DNA from 3 places in the Exiguobacterium sp. s161 genome. Region 3 is predicted to be linked to each of the others. Evidence: riboswitches for the same ligand, from Rfam matches in the RefSeq annotation. Region 3 holds a riboswitch; each other region holds the start of a gene.

What was found. A riboswitch is a leader RNA that binds a small molecule or an ion and turns the genes downstream of it on or off. The one in region 3 is predicted to bind lysine.
Region 1: linked by a shared signal. The riboswitch ahead of KNQ14_RS13440 (aspartate kinase) and the one ahead of KNQ14_RS11615 (Na+/H+ antiporter NhaC family protein) in region 3 are both predicted to bind lysine.
Region 2: linked by a shared signal. The riboswitch ahead of KNQ14_RS14940 (amino acid permease) and the one ahead of KNQ14_RS11615 (Na+/H+ antiporter NhaC family protein) in region 3 are both predicted to bind lysine.

The regions. Positions count from the first base shown of each region.
Region 1 covers NZ_JACSNH010000005.1:177,266-181,416, reverse strand. The annotation lists gene KNQ14_RS13455 (GNAT family N-acetyltransferase) at 1-210, shown strand, start outside; gene KNQ14_RS13450 (argininosuccinate synthase) at 331-1,536, shown strand; gene argH (argininosuccinate lyase) at 1,533-2,903, shown strand; lysine riboswitch at 2,974-3,151, shown strand; gene KNQ14_RS13440 (aspartate kinase) at 3,264-4,151, shown strand, end outside.
Region 2 covers NZ_JACSNH010000007.1:106,589-110,739, reverse strand. The annotation lists gene KNQ14_RS14955 (TetR/AcrR family transcriptional regulator) at 1-102, shown strand, start outside; gene KNQ14_RS14950 (diguanylate cyclase) at 147-1,238, opposite strand; gene KNQ14_RS14945 (MarR family winged helix-turn-helix transcriptional regulator) at 1,375-1,830, opposite strand; lysine riboswitch at 1,996-2,184, shown strand; gene KNQ14_RS14940 (amino acid permease) at 2,316-3,797, shown strand.
Region 3 covers NZ_JACSNH010000004.1:81,409-85,559, forward strand. The annotation lists gene htpG (molecular chaperone HtpG) at 1-1,188, shown strand, start outside; gene KNQ14_RS11615 (Na+/H+ antiporter NhaC family protein) at 1,465-3,048, opposite strand; lysine riboswitch at 3,159-3,337, opposite strand; gene KNQ14_RS11625 (uracil-DNA glycosylase family protein) at 3,430-4,151, opposite strand, start outside.

The DNA of each region.
Region 1 (4,151 bases), on a different contig from region 3:
GCGACGCTAGCGACAGCGCGAGGAAAAGGATACGGTGGCGAGTTGATGCAGGCGATGGAACGAGTCGCACGTCGCGAAGGGAAGCAATTGCTAACACTCGGCGCACAAGTCCAAGCGATTCCGTTTTATCAAGGACTCGGTTATACGATCGTCTCCGATGAATTCGATGATGCGGGCATCCCACACCGGACGATGGAGAAAAAAATGTAAGTCATTTTGAAAGAAATCCTGCAAAAAGGGTTTCTTTTTTTTGTTTTCTATGTATATATATATAATTCATAATGAATTTTTATACAGGCAGATGAATTTAAAACCAGGAGGGAATTATACATGTCGAAACAAAAATTGATCTTAGCTTACTCTGGGGGACTTGATACATCGGTAGCCATCAAGTGGTTGAGCAAGGACTATGACGTCATTGCCTTATGCATGGATGTCGGAGAAGGAAAAGATTTATCCATCATTAAAGAAAAAGCACTCCTCGTCGGTGCGATCGAATCGATCGTCCTCGATGTTAAAGAAGAATTCGCACAAGGCTTCGTTTTACCGGCACTTCAATATGGCGCGCATTACGAAAATGCCTATCCGTTGATTTCAGCGCTTTCGCGTCCGTTGATCGCAGAAAAGCTTGTCGAAGTCGCGCATCAGCACGGTGCGACGGCAGTCGCTCACGGATGTACCGGAAAAGGGAACGACCAAGTCCGGTTCGAAGTTTCAGTCGCAGCACTTGATCCATCACTCGAAGTCATCGCACCGGTCCGGGAATGGAAATGGTCACGGGAAGAAGAAATCGCCTATGCGAAAGAAAACAACGTGCCGATTCCGATCAACCTCGACAGCCCATACTCAATCGACATGAACCTTTGGGGACGGAGTAACGAATGTGGCGTCCTAGAAAACCCTTGGACAGAGCCACCGCAAGACGCTTATGCGTTGACAGTAGCGCCAGAAGACGCTCCGGATCAGGCAGAAGAAGTCATCATTGGCTTTGAAGCAGGTGTTCCGGTCTCGATCAACGGAACGACGTATCCACTGGCGAAACTGATCACGGAACTGAACATCATCGCTGGTGCACATGGGGTCGGACGGATCGACCACGTCGAGAACCGTCTCGTCGGTATCAAATCGCGGGAAGTCTATGAGTGCCCAGGCGCAACGGTGTTACTCAAAGCGCACGCTGCACTCGAGACGATTACATTGACGAAGGACGTCGCGCATTTCAAACCACTACTCAGCAAACAATACGCAGAAACGATCTATAACGGTCTCTTCCATGCACCATTGACGAAAGGCTTGAAAGCATTCCTGACGGCGACACAACAGGACGTCACAGGAGAAGTTCGCGTTAAACTGTTCAAAGGAAACGCAACCGTGACAGGTCGTCAGTCCGCTGTCTCACTCTACGATGAGAAACTTGCGACGTATACGAAAGAAGACGCGTTCGATCATGAAGCAGCAAAAGGCTTCATCAAATTACACGGACTTGCCGTTTCGACGCATGCGAGCGTACATCGTCAGGCGGGTGTAACGAAATGACCAAACTCTGGGGTGGACGTTTTACGGAAAGTGCTTCCGCTCAAGCGGAAGCCTTCGGAGCATCGATCACGTTCGATCAAAAATTAGCGAGCGTCGATTTAAAAGGCAGTCTCGCACACGCGCAGATGCTATTTGAACAAGGGATCCTCGCTCAAGACGAGTGGACACAAATCGAGCAAGGACTGAAGCAACTGGAAACGACGTTAGCGGATCATGTGTATACGCTAGCAGATGAAGACATTCACATGAATCTCGAGCGTCTATTGACGGAACAGATTGGTCCGGTTGCAGGAAAACTGCATACGGCACGGAGCCGAAACGATCAGGTCGCAACGGATTTACATCTATGGATGGAACAACATGTTGAAGCGTTGACGACGGCATTACGCGAGCTCCAATCGGTCATCACGGAACAAGCGGAGCAACATATCGAGACGGTCATGCCAGGGTATACGCATTTGCAACGGGCACAACCGATCTCGCTTGCGCATCATTTGCTCGCTTATTTCTGGATGTTCGAACGTGATGTCGAACGGTTGACGGATAATCAAAAGCGGATCCGGAAATCACCGCTCGGGGCAGGCGCGCTCGCGGGGACGACATTCCCAATCGATCGTTTTCGTTCTGCCGAGTTGCTCGGTTTTGAGTCAATCTATCCGAACAGTCTCGACGCTGTCTCCGACCGCGATTTCGTCATCGAATACCTCGGGATCGCCTCGACCGTCATGATGCATCTCTCGCGTTTTTGTGAAGAAATCATCATCTGGGCATCGCAAGAATTTGGCTTCATCGAGTTGTCTGATGCTTTCTCGACAGGGTCGAGCATGATGCCACAGAAGAAAAATCCTGATTTCGCTGAATTGATTCGTGGGAAAACGGGGCGCGTCTACGGCAATCTGATGGGCTTCTTGACGACGATGAAGGCATTACCACTCGCTTACAACAAAGACATGCAAGAGGATAAGGAAGGGGTCTTCGATACAGCAGATACCGTTCTCCAATCCGTTCAAATCTTCACCGGAATGATTGAATCTGCGACGTTTAAGACCGAAGCGCTCAAGAAGGCGACAATGCAAGACTTCTCGAATGCAACGGAACTCGCCGACTACCTTGTAACGAAAGGCATACCGTTCCGGGAAGCGCATGAAATCGTCGGCAAAGCCGTCCTTTACTGTGTGCAGAACGGTTGTTTCCTGAAGGATTTGAACCTCGAGACGTATCAAACGTTCCATCCTGATATCACGGAAGACGTCTATCCGCTCCTCGATCCGGTTCAAGCAGTAGCACGCCGGACTAGCTACGGCGGGACAGGGTTTGCTGCCGTGTCGGAGCAACTCGAACTCGCGAAACAGCATCTTGCGAATTGACGAATTTTGAAAAAAAACAGTCAAATGACTGGATTTAACAAAAGATGTCTGCTATAACTGTAACTAACAACCGACAGATAGAGGCGCGGATGACATGAGTAGCATCATTCTTGAAGGCAAGCATGCCGAATGATGTGAAAGGGGAAGTCCGCCGAAGTGAACGAGAAGATGCTTCTTCTCATTTGCTGGTACAACGGTTAAGATCCGTTGTACTGCCGAAACCGATGTTTCGGAGCGCTATCTTACGTAAAAGAACGAATGACTTTGTCTTCGTTTGTCCGATCGTGATAACGACGGGCCGTAGGAACGCTCCTACCGGCCCGTCGTTTTTTTCTGTATCGGGACAAAGGAGATAGGATTGTGACAACTGTACTTAAATTTGGTGGAAGCTCGGTTGCGACTGTCGAACAGATTCAGTCTATTGCGAATTATTTGAAGAGTCGCGCAGCCGAAGGTGAAAAACTTGTCGTCGTCGTTTCAGCGATGGGCAAGATGACAGATTCTTTGATTGCTCAGGCGCAAGCCATCACAGATCGCCCCGAGCGCCGAGAACTCGATCGTCTGCTTGCCATCGGAGAAGAACAGACGATTTCATTACTCAGCATCGCCCTCAACTCACTCGGCGTCAAAGCGTTATCGCAAACAGGCGCTCAAGCGGGAATCAGTACGATGGGATTGCATACGAAAAGTAAGATCAAACAGATTGATGGAAATCTATTACGACAAAAACTCGAAACATACGATGTCGTCATCGTCGCTGGATTCCAAGGTGTCAACGAACTCGGTGATGTCACGACGCTCGGACGTGGTGGATCGGATACAACGGCTGTTGCCCTTGCGGCAGTCCTTGATAAACGGTGTGAAATCTACACGGATGTCGACGGTGTCTATACGGCTGATCCACGAATCCATGCTGCTGCTCAACCGATTCCGCACATCTCATATGATGAGATGATGGAGATGAGCGCCCTCGGGTCGAAGGTCATGGAAATGCGGAGTGTCGAACTAGGAAAAAAATACGGCGTACACATCTTCGTCGGGAAAACACTTGAATCGAAAAGGGGAACATGGATCATGGAAGCGACGGAAACAATGGAACAAAAAGCGGTGACGAGTGTCAGTGTGACGAAGAACGTCTTGACGGTATCAATCAAACACGTACCGCAAACGAATGCAGCAGTAGCCGATATCTTCGAACTGTTATCCAATCGCCACGTCAACATCGACATGATCAGTCAAACGACGTTC
Region 2 (4,151 bases), on a different contig from region 3:
AACGGTCGACCGTATTCATCAGAATACATGGCAGAACAATTAAGTCGGATGATCGTCTTTGGAACGGTTGAGAGTATCGGTTTTCCTAAAGAGACGGAATGAAGACGTAAAAAAAAGACACTTCCCTGCGGAAGTGTCCAATCAGTTTAAGCTTGTCGGAATGCAAGTTCTTTCGTATAGATCGTACTCCGGTTCCGTCCGCTTTCTTTTGAATAATACAACGCTTTATCTGCCTGTTGTAATGCTTCAAGTGACGTATGCGAACCACTGGAATGTGAAATCCCAAGTGAGATCGTAATTTGCAGATCAGGTACATCTGCTGTTGGGAACAGGTTACGTGCGACCGTCAACCGAGCTAGTTCTGCTATTTTTTGCGCTTCTTTCGCCGAAGTACTTGGTAAGATGATTAAAAATTCTTCACCACCGTACCGTCCGACGAGGTCGTCTGGACGGGTCAAGGAAGCGAGAGTCATGCCGAGTTGGCGTAACACATCATCGCCCGCATCATGACCATATGTATCATTGACATGCTTGAAGAAATCGATATCGATGAGTACAAGCGAATAGCCTTGGTCGGTCGAGCCGACAAGCGAAAGCGAGTCATCCAGGCGACGACGATTGGCGAGCCCTGTCAAAGCATCCGTCATGGCGAGTTTCTGCTGATACTGGATGTTTTCGAAGTGACGGCGTAATTCCGTCAGCAATCGAAAAGCGACAAAGCCAGCTAATAAATTAAAGAAGACGTACGCAATCGAGATTTTAAAGAATGTCGACCAGCTGTGCGTCAGGACGTAGATGGCGGGTAACGAATAGAGAATACCGACCAACACCATAAGCTGAAAATGACGCATCGAGACATGGACGAATCGACGAATGATCCCGATCGTCGTGATGAACAAGACGATGATCAACGTCGATAAATAAAATCCTTCCATTTGATCAACTGGTGTTAAAAAGTAACGTGTCCCGATGATCATTGCACCAGCAACGATGGCGCTTGGGAAACCACCGAACAGCATGGCAATCGCGACGGGAACGATACGTAAATCAACACGGGCGACATCGATTTGAATCCCATTGAACATCAATAAGACCGCAATCAAACCAGAGACTGCTCCGAGTATAAGTCGAATGCTCCATTTGGAGTTCAATGAAATACGCGGTTGATTCCGAAACGGTAAGAACAAGAGAGTAATCGTTGTAAACAGTAGACAAAAGTTAATGATGAATTGATTCATGATGGACAACAAATCCTCCCAGCTCCCCAACTAACAGATTTCCATATATATACTTCCAGTATACTCAACTAGATAACGGTTAGACAGGCATAAATGTTTAGATGAAAAATAAAAAACGGTAGAAAATCTACCGTTTTTAAGAAGATGAAGTAAGAGAATCCTCATCCATCGTCAGTAAAATTTTATCAAAGACACGAATCATCGTTTCCAGCTCTTCTTCCGTCAATGTACCGAAGCGATCTTGTAAATAGTTTTTCCGGACGATTTCGAGATCCCGAAATGCACGTTCTCCGTCATCCGTCAAAGCGAGGACGATTGAACGACGATCTTCCGTCGAGCGTGTCCGTGTGACATATCCTTGTTTATACAGCTTATCCGTCAAAGCAGTGACTTGACTCGTCGCGAGCTCAAATTGTTCCGCAAGAAGCGTCGGGCGCTGAGGACCATTTTCTGAAAGGCTTCGTAAGATGAAAAATTCACTCCGGGTCGCCGTTCCTTCAAATAGCCGGTTAAGTTCACGTCGCAGGGTACGAAGAATGACACGCATTTGTTCCTCGAGTCGATAAGTTAGCAAATCACGTTCCTGTGGCATGCAAGCAGCATCCTTTCTCTCAGTGGACTTCTACCATTTAGTGTACTAAACATATCGGATTTTTACCATCGACTACCCCAGATTCGAAAAAGGCAATTGACAATTTCGTGGCGTTTTGTGTAATATGGCGTAGTAATAACTAACTTAATTCAGTTCTCACTCAACCAGTGGGATGGAGGTTGCAGTTCTTAAGAGTACGGTTACGGATGTCGTCAAGCGACAGATGAGGTGACCTGAAAGGAAGAATTGCCGAAATCAATCATCGCTTTGAAGATGATCGATTGGGATTAGATCAAATAGGTCTAATACTGTCACAAGTCTGGTATCACCTACTTGTGGAGAGCTATCTTTCACGACGGTAGAATGAGGCGCATCCATTTTATTATGTTGCGTTCTCATCTTCCATCTGGAAGATGAGGGCGCTTTTTGTTTTTTCATTCAAAAAGTGTCCTCTCAAAAATTTATTAAAGAGAGAAGCGAACGAAATGAACAATCTAGATGTGAAACAAACAACAGATTCGACAGCAGAAGGATTAAAACGTGGATTACAAGCCCGTCATATGTCAATGATCGCCATCGGTGGAGCGATCGGAACAGGACTCTTCATTGCGTCCGGTGCTTCCGTCGCAGCAGCAGGACCAGGTGGTGCGCTCCTATCGTATGCAATCGTTGGTCTGATGGTTTACTTCCTAATGACAAGTCTTGGTGAAATGGCAGCGTACATGCCGGTCGCTGGATCCTTCTCGACATATGGAACAAAATTCGTCGATCCATCATTCGGCTTTGCACTCGGCTGGAACTACTGGTACAACTGGGCAGTCACGATCGCAGTTGAACTCGTCGCAGCACAAATCGTCATGACGTACTGGTTCCCGGATGTTCCTGGATTTTATTTCAGTGCCTTATTCCTCTTACTCATGATCGGCTTGAACTACTTCTCCGTTAAAGGATTCGGGGAAGCGGAGTATTGGTTTGCGATGATTAAAGTCGTTACCGTCATCGTCTTCTTAGTCGTCGGTGTTGCGATGATTTTCGGTGTCTTTACATCGGAGCCACCGGTTGGCTTTAAAAACTTTGCTCTTGGCGATGCACCGTTCGTCGGTGGGATTCCTGCCGTCATCGGAATCATTCTTGTTGCTGGATTCAGTTTCCAAGGAACGGAGCTCGTCGGGATTGCCGCGGGTGAGTCGGAAGACCCGAAAAAGAACGTTCCTAAAGCAGTCAAACAAGTTTTCTGGCGTATCTTACTTTTCTACGTCTTCGCGATTTTCGTCATCGGAATGCTCATTCCGTATACGAGTCCGAACTTGGTTTCGAATGACATTACGGACGTAGCGGTTAGTCCGTTTACGCTCGTCTTTGAAAAAGCAGGTCTTGCGTTCTCAGCAGCACTCATGAACGCCGTCATCTTGACGTCTGTTCTATCTGCCGGAAACTCAGGTATGTATGCTTCGACTCGGATGCTTTATACGCTTGCTCGCCAAGGAGATGCACCGAAGTTGTTCGCGAAAGTATCGAAAAACGGTGTACCGCGTAACGCTTTGCTCGCAACAGGAGCAATCGGTGCACTCTGTTTCTTGACGTCAATGTTTGGTGGACAAGTCTACTTGTGGTTACTCAATGCTTCCGGTATGACAGGATTCATCGCATGGCTCGGGATTGCAATCAGTCACTATCGTTTCCGTAAAGGATTCCTTGCACAAGGTCACTCGTTGAAAGACTTACCATATGTGGCACCAGCGTTCCCATTCGGTCCGCTGTTCGCATTCGGTCTTTGTTTCCTCGTCATCGTCGGTCAAAACTATGCCGCATTCCTTGCGGATCAAATCGATTGGGTCGGAATTGCCGCAACGTATGTTGGTATTCCATTATTCCTTGCCTTCTGGTTAGGACATAAATTCAAAAATCGAACGTCGATCGTTCGTTATGACGAGATGGACTTCCCGGAACATCCACGTCAATCATAATGTGTGAACCACCTTCTATAAATGAAGGTGATTGAGATTGAAGACAAAGTGCAATTTTTCTCTGATGAGTCTGATGAGAAAGATTGCGCTTTTTTGTTCGTTTCGAATCGTTTTTCCAGGGACAAGCATCGCTTCGCTGCAGGGTCGCTCTTGCTTGTTATTCCCTAGGAAGCGATGTCGAGTGAACAAAACGCTTCTCTGATTCTCCTGACGGTATAAAAAAGAATGACACGTTACACGCCACTCCTACAGGAAAAAGCGCAATTTTGCGCTTTCAGAGACAAACAAGACCCGTTTTCCTGCTCGACTGGAGCGGGAAAACTGGCTTGTGTCTCGTATGAGGAAAGGGCGTGA
Region 3 (4,151 bases):
GAAGTCGTCAAGACGATCAACAGCATGGTGCCAATCTGGCGGAAGAATAAACGGGAATTGACAGACGAAGACTATACGAACTTCTACCAAGAGAAGCGGTATGGTTTCGACACACCGGCGAAATACATTCATATCAGTGTCGACGGCGCTGTTCGTTATCAATCGATCTTATTCATTCCAGAGCAGGCACCGTACGATTATTATTCGAAGGAATTTGAAAAGGGTCTTGAACTCTATGCCAACGGTGTCTTAATCATGGAAAAATGCAGCGACTTGTTGCCGGATCACTTCAGTTTCGTCAAAGGGATGGTCGACTCGGAAGACTTATCGCTCAACATCTCGCGCGAGTTACTGCAGCACGATCGTCAATTGAAATTGATCGCGAAAAATATCCAAAGTAAGATCAAGACACAACTCGAAGCCCTCCTGCGCGAGGATCGCACGAAGTACGAAACATTCTATCAAGCGTTCGGACGCCAGCTGAAGTTCGGTATGTATAATGATTATGGCATGCATAAAGAACAGGTGCAGGATCTGGTCCTCTTCTACTCGGCGAAGGAAAAGAAGTTGATCACACTCGCAGAATACGTCGCAGCGATGCCGGAAGATCAGGCACATATTTACTACGCCGCTGGTGAGAGTACGAATCGTCTGGATAAATTACCACAATCCGAGCTCGTCCGTGATAAAGGGTATGATATCTTGTACTTCACGGAAGAGATCGATGAGTTCGCGATCCAGATGCTCGTGACGTACAACGAGAAGACGTTCAAGTCGGTCACGAGCAGCGATTTAGGGATTGAAGCGGAGGAAGCGGAGACGACGGACGCACAAGCAGAGATGTTCCAAGCCATGCAGGAAGTGCTAAGTGGGCAAGTCAAGGAAGTCAAAGCCTCAACACGTCTAAAATCGCATCCTGTCTGCTTTGCGACGGACGGCGCTGTCTCGATCGAGATGGAGAAAATTCTGAAGGCGATGCCGAATAATGAAGGGGTAGAAGCGGTCAAGATTCTTGAATTGAATCCGTCACACGCAGTGTTCGAGTCTCTTGAAACGGCGTATCAAAACGATCGTTCAAAATTCGAGCGCTATACCAAACTGATGTATCAACAAGCATTACTTGTCGAAGGGCTTCCACTCGAGGATCCGGTAGCGTTCGCGAATGATGTGTGTGAACTTATGGTATAAGACATGACATGAAGTCGAAAAAAAGGGGCTGACTCAAAGTTGGTCTCTACAAAGATAAGGGTGGCAGAATGATGATCTGCCACCCTTATCTCGTAACAAAAAGAATGGCGCGTCACACGCCACTCCTACAGGAAAAGCGCATTTATGCGCTGTCAGAGACGAACGAGACCCGTTTTCCTGCTTCATTTAAGCAGGAAAACAGGCTTGTGTCTCGCCTGAGGAAAGGGCGTGAAAAGACGCGTCATTCTTTTTTGAGTCAGTCCCTTTTTCATTTCATCAATCCGTTTGTAAATCCGAAGCAGTTTCGCCTTTTTTCGAGAGAACGTTCAAGACGACGACGAAGAGTACGAATGTGACAAGAGCTCCGATGAAACCGAAGACCGAAGACTCCGTGAAACCGATGACTAAATAACCTACTGCCGCAGTGACGGCACCGACTAGCGCATACGGTAACTGTGTCGTAACGTGATCGATATGATGGGATCCAGCCCCTGTCGAACTGAGGATCGTCGTATCGGAAATCGGTGAACAATGGTCACCGAAGACAGATCCAGCAAGAACAGCAGCAAGCGTCGGTAATAAGAGTGAGGCATCGACAGCCATGACGAGATCCGCACCGATTGGCAACATGATCCCGAATGTGCCCCAACTTGTTCCTGTCGAGAATGCCATCAAGCAGGCAATCAAGAATAATAAGAACGGCAAGTACGAAGCAGAAATCGAGTTGCTGATGAAGCTTGCGAGATAATCGCCTGTTTTCATATCACCAATAACAGCGATGATCGTCCAAGCAAATAATAGAATCACGACTGCTGGCCACATCGAACGCATACCAGCGACGATGCTTGCACGGTAATCGCGACCCGGAATTTTTCGTCCGATCAGCATCAAGAAAGCGACGATTAAACTGATGACGACACCTGCGACAAGTGAGCGTGTGACGTCTGTTGCCTCAAATGCTCCAATTAAAGTAAACGGACGGTTGTCGGCTGCAAGTGCCTGAGCACCTGTCCCGAGTAACGCACTGATCGTAGCAATGACGAGAACGACGATCGGAACGACGAGATCCCGGACTTTTCCGTTCGTATGTTCGTTGACCTCTTTTGCCATCCCCATCGGTGTTCCTTTTGACGCATCAAAAAGTTCACCATTCGCAGCGCGGCGTTCATGCTGTTTCATCGGTCCGACAGAGACGCCAGAGTAAGCGATGTAAAGTGTTAAAAGTAACGCGAAAATCGCATAGAAGTTCATTGGAACGATCATCATGAAAGCACTAAACGCTGAGTAATCCGTAATCGAGTGCGTCGTTAAGATACCGGCGATGATGGAAATGATGAATGCGCCCCAACTCGAAAGCGGACTGATGACACAAACAGGCGCAGCTGTTGAGTCAATCAAATAGGCAAGCTTCGCACGTGAGACACCACGGCGATCCGTTAGCGGACGACTGACATTGCCGACAGCGAGACTGTTGAAGTAATCATCGATGAAAATCAAGATACCGAGACCGAAGGCGACTAAGCGTGCACCACGCGCTGTCTTGACGTGTGTAGAAGCCCATTCACCGAAGGCGCGAGCGCCACCAGATGTTTGAATTAATGTGGAAAGGACACCGAGCAATAACAAGAAAACAAGTAATAAAACGTTCCACTCGTTCAAGGCACCATCCGCCCAAAAGAGGCTAAAGATATTCTTGCCGAGATAGGTTACCGTATCGATCGGGTTAAAACGGTGAAGTAACAGGGCACCGACGAGAATGCCGACACCTAACGAAAGAACGACCTTTCGGGTAAAGATGGCTAATAAGATAGCTAGTAAAGCAGGTACAAGGGCAATAATGGAATCTGAATAGTTGACCATGAAAAATATCCTCCTCTTTAAAAATGGCTTAAAGATGAGACCCCGCGGCACAAAAAAAGCAAGGGCACCGGCAACAAAGCCGACACCCTCGCTGGATGCGTCTTTCTTAGCCGAATTGGAGCGCTCCATACAACTGTTATGTATGGCAATCGATCGGGTATTTCCCGAATCGACCAACGACGGTATGCTCGACGCATACTGTCATTTCGGCGATGTCACCTTTCCTGTAGTCGTCTTCGTTGTCATCCTCGGACCAAGTACTGATTGAAATCGCGCCTCTACCTCATCGATAGAATAGTCATATTCTGTTCTTATGGACACTTTATCACGTATTTCAAAAAAGATTCAACCATATATTCTGATAATTTAAGACAAAGTTGCTCATTCGGCAAAATGTTGAATGAGCTGTTTCATCAAATAGGCTTGGTTTTCTTCGAATTGTTTTTTTCGATGACCGTTCGCGCCAGATGGATGGGGGAAGTTGGAAAGAAGCTGATGTTGTTCGATTCGTCCATCCTGAATCAATCCACGGACTTGCGTCTCGACGACCCGACCGAGTGGAATTAATAACGCTGGTTTTTGTAACTGATTGATCTCAGCGACGAAGTGTTCTTCCGCGTAGTGCCTCAATAAAGGACTACGACTAATTTTCGGTTGATGACCCGAGTAATTCTTTTCGCGATAAAAGACGGGTTGCTTTAACAGTGATGTTGGATGCAATAATTTCTGATGTTGATGGAATAAGCTAGTAGCCGTCTCAATTCCGAGCAATGCTGGAAGCTCGAGTGTATCAAGCATCTGGACGAGGTTACGTCGCATCGTTCCGGCAAAACTGGCTGCATATTTGACGATGCGTGCCGTCCCTTCTAGTGAAGCCCCATGATGGAGGGCATCCGTTGCTTCTTCGAAAGCGATTCGCATCTGTTCAAAACCTGGTGTGATCCCGATGATGACGACTTTTGCTTCAGTATTGACATATTCGCCAATCGGAGAATAATAGACGGTCAGCTCGTTCTCCTGTTGCAATAAAAAATCGTCCGTCCATAATTCATCACGTCGTAACGTACGATCATCAGGTAAGCTACGAATGGCTTGTTCAAATA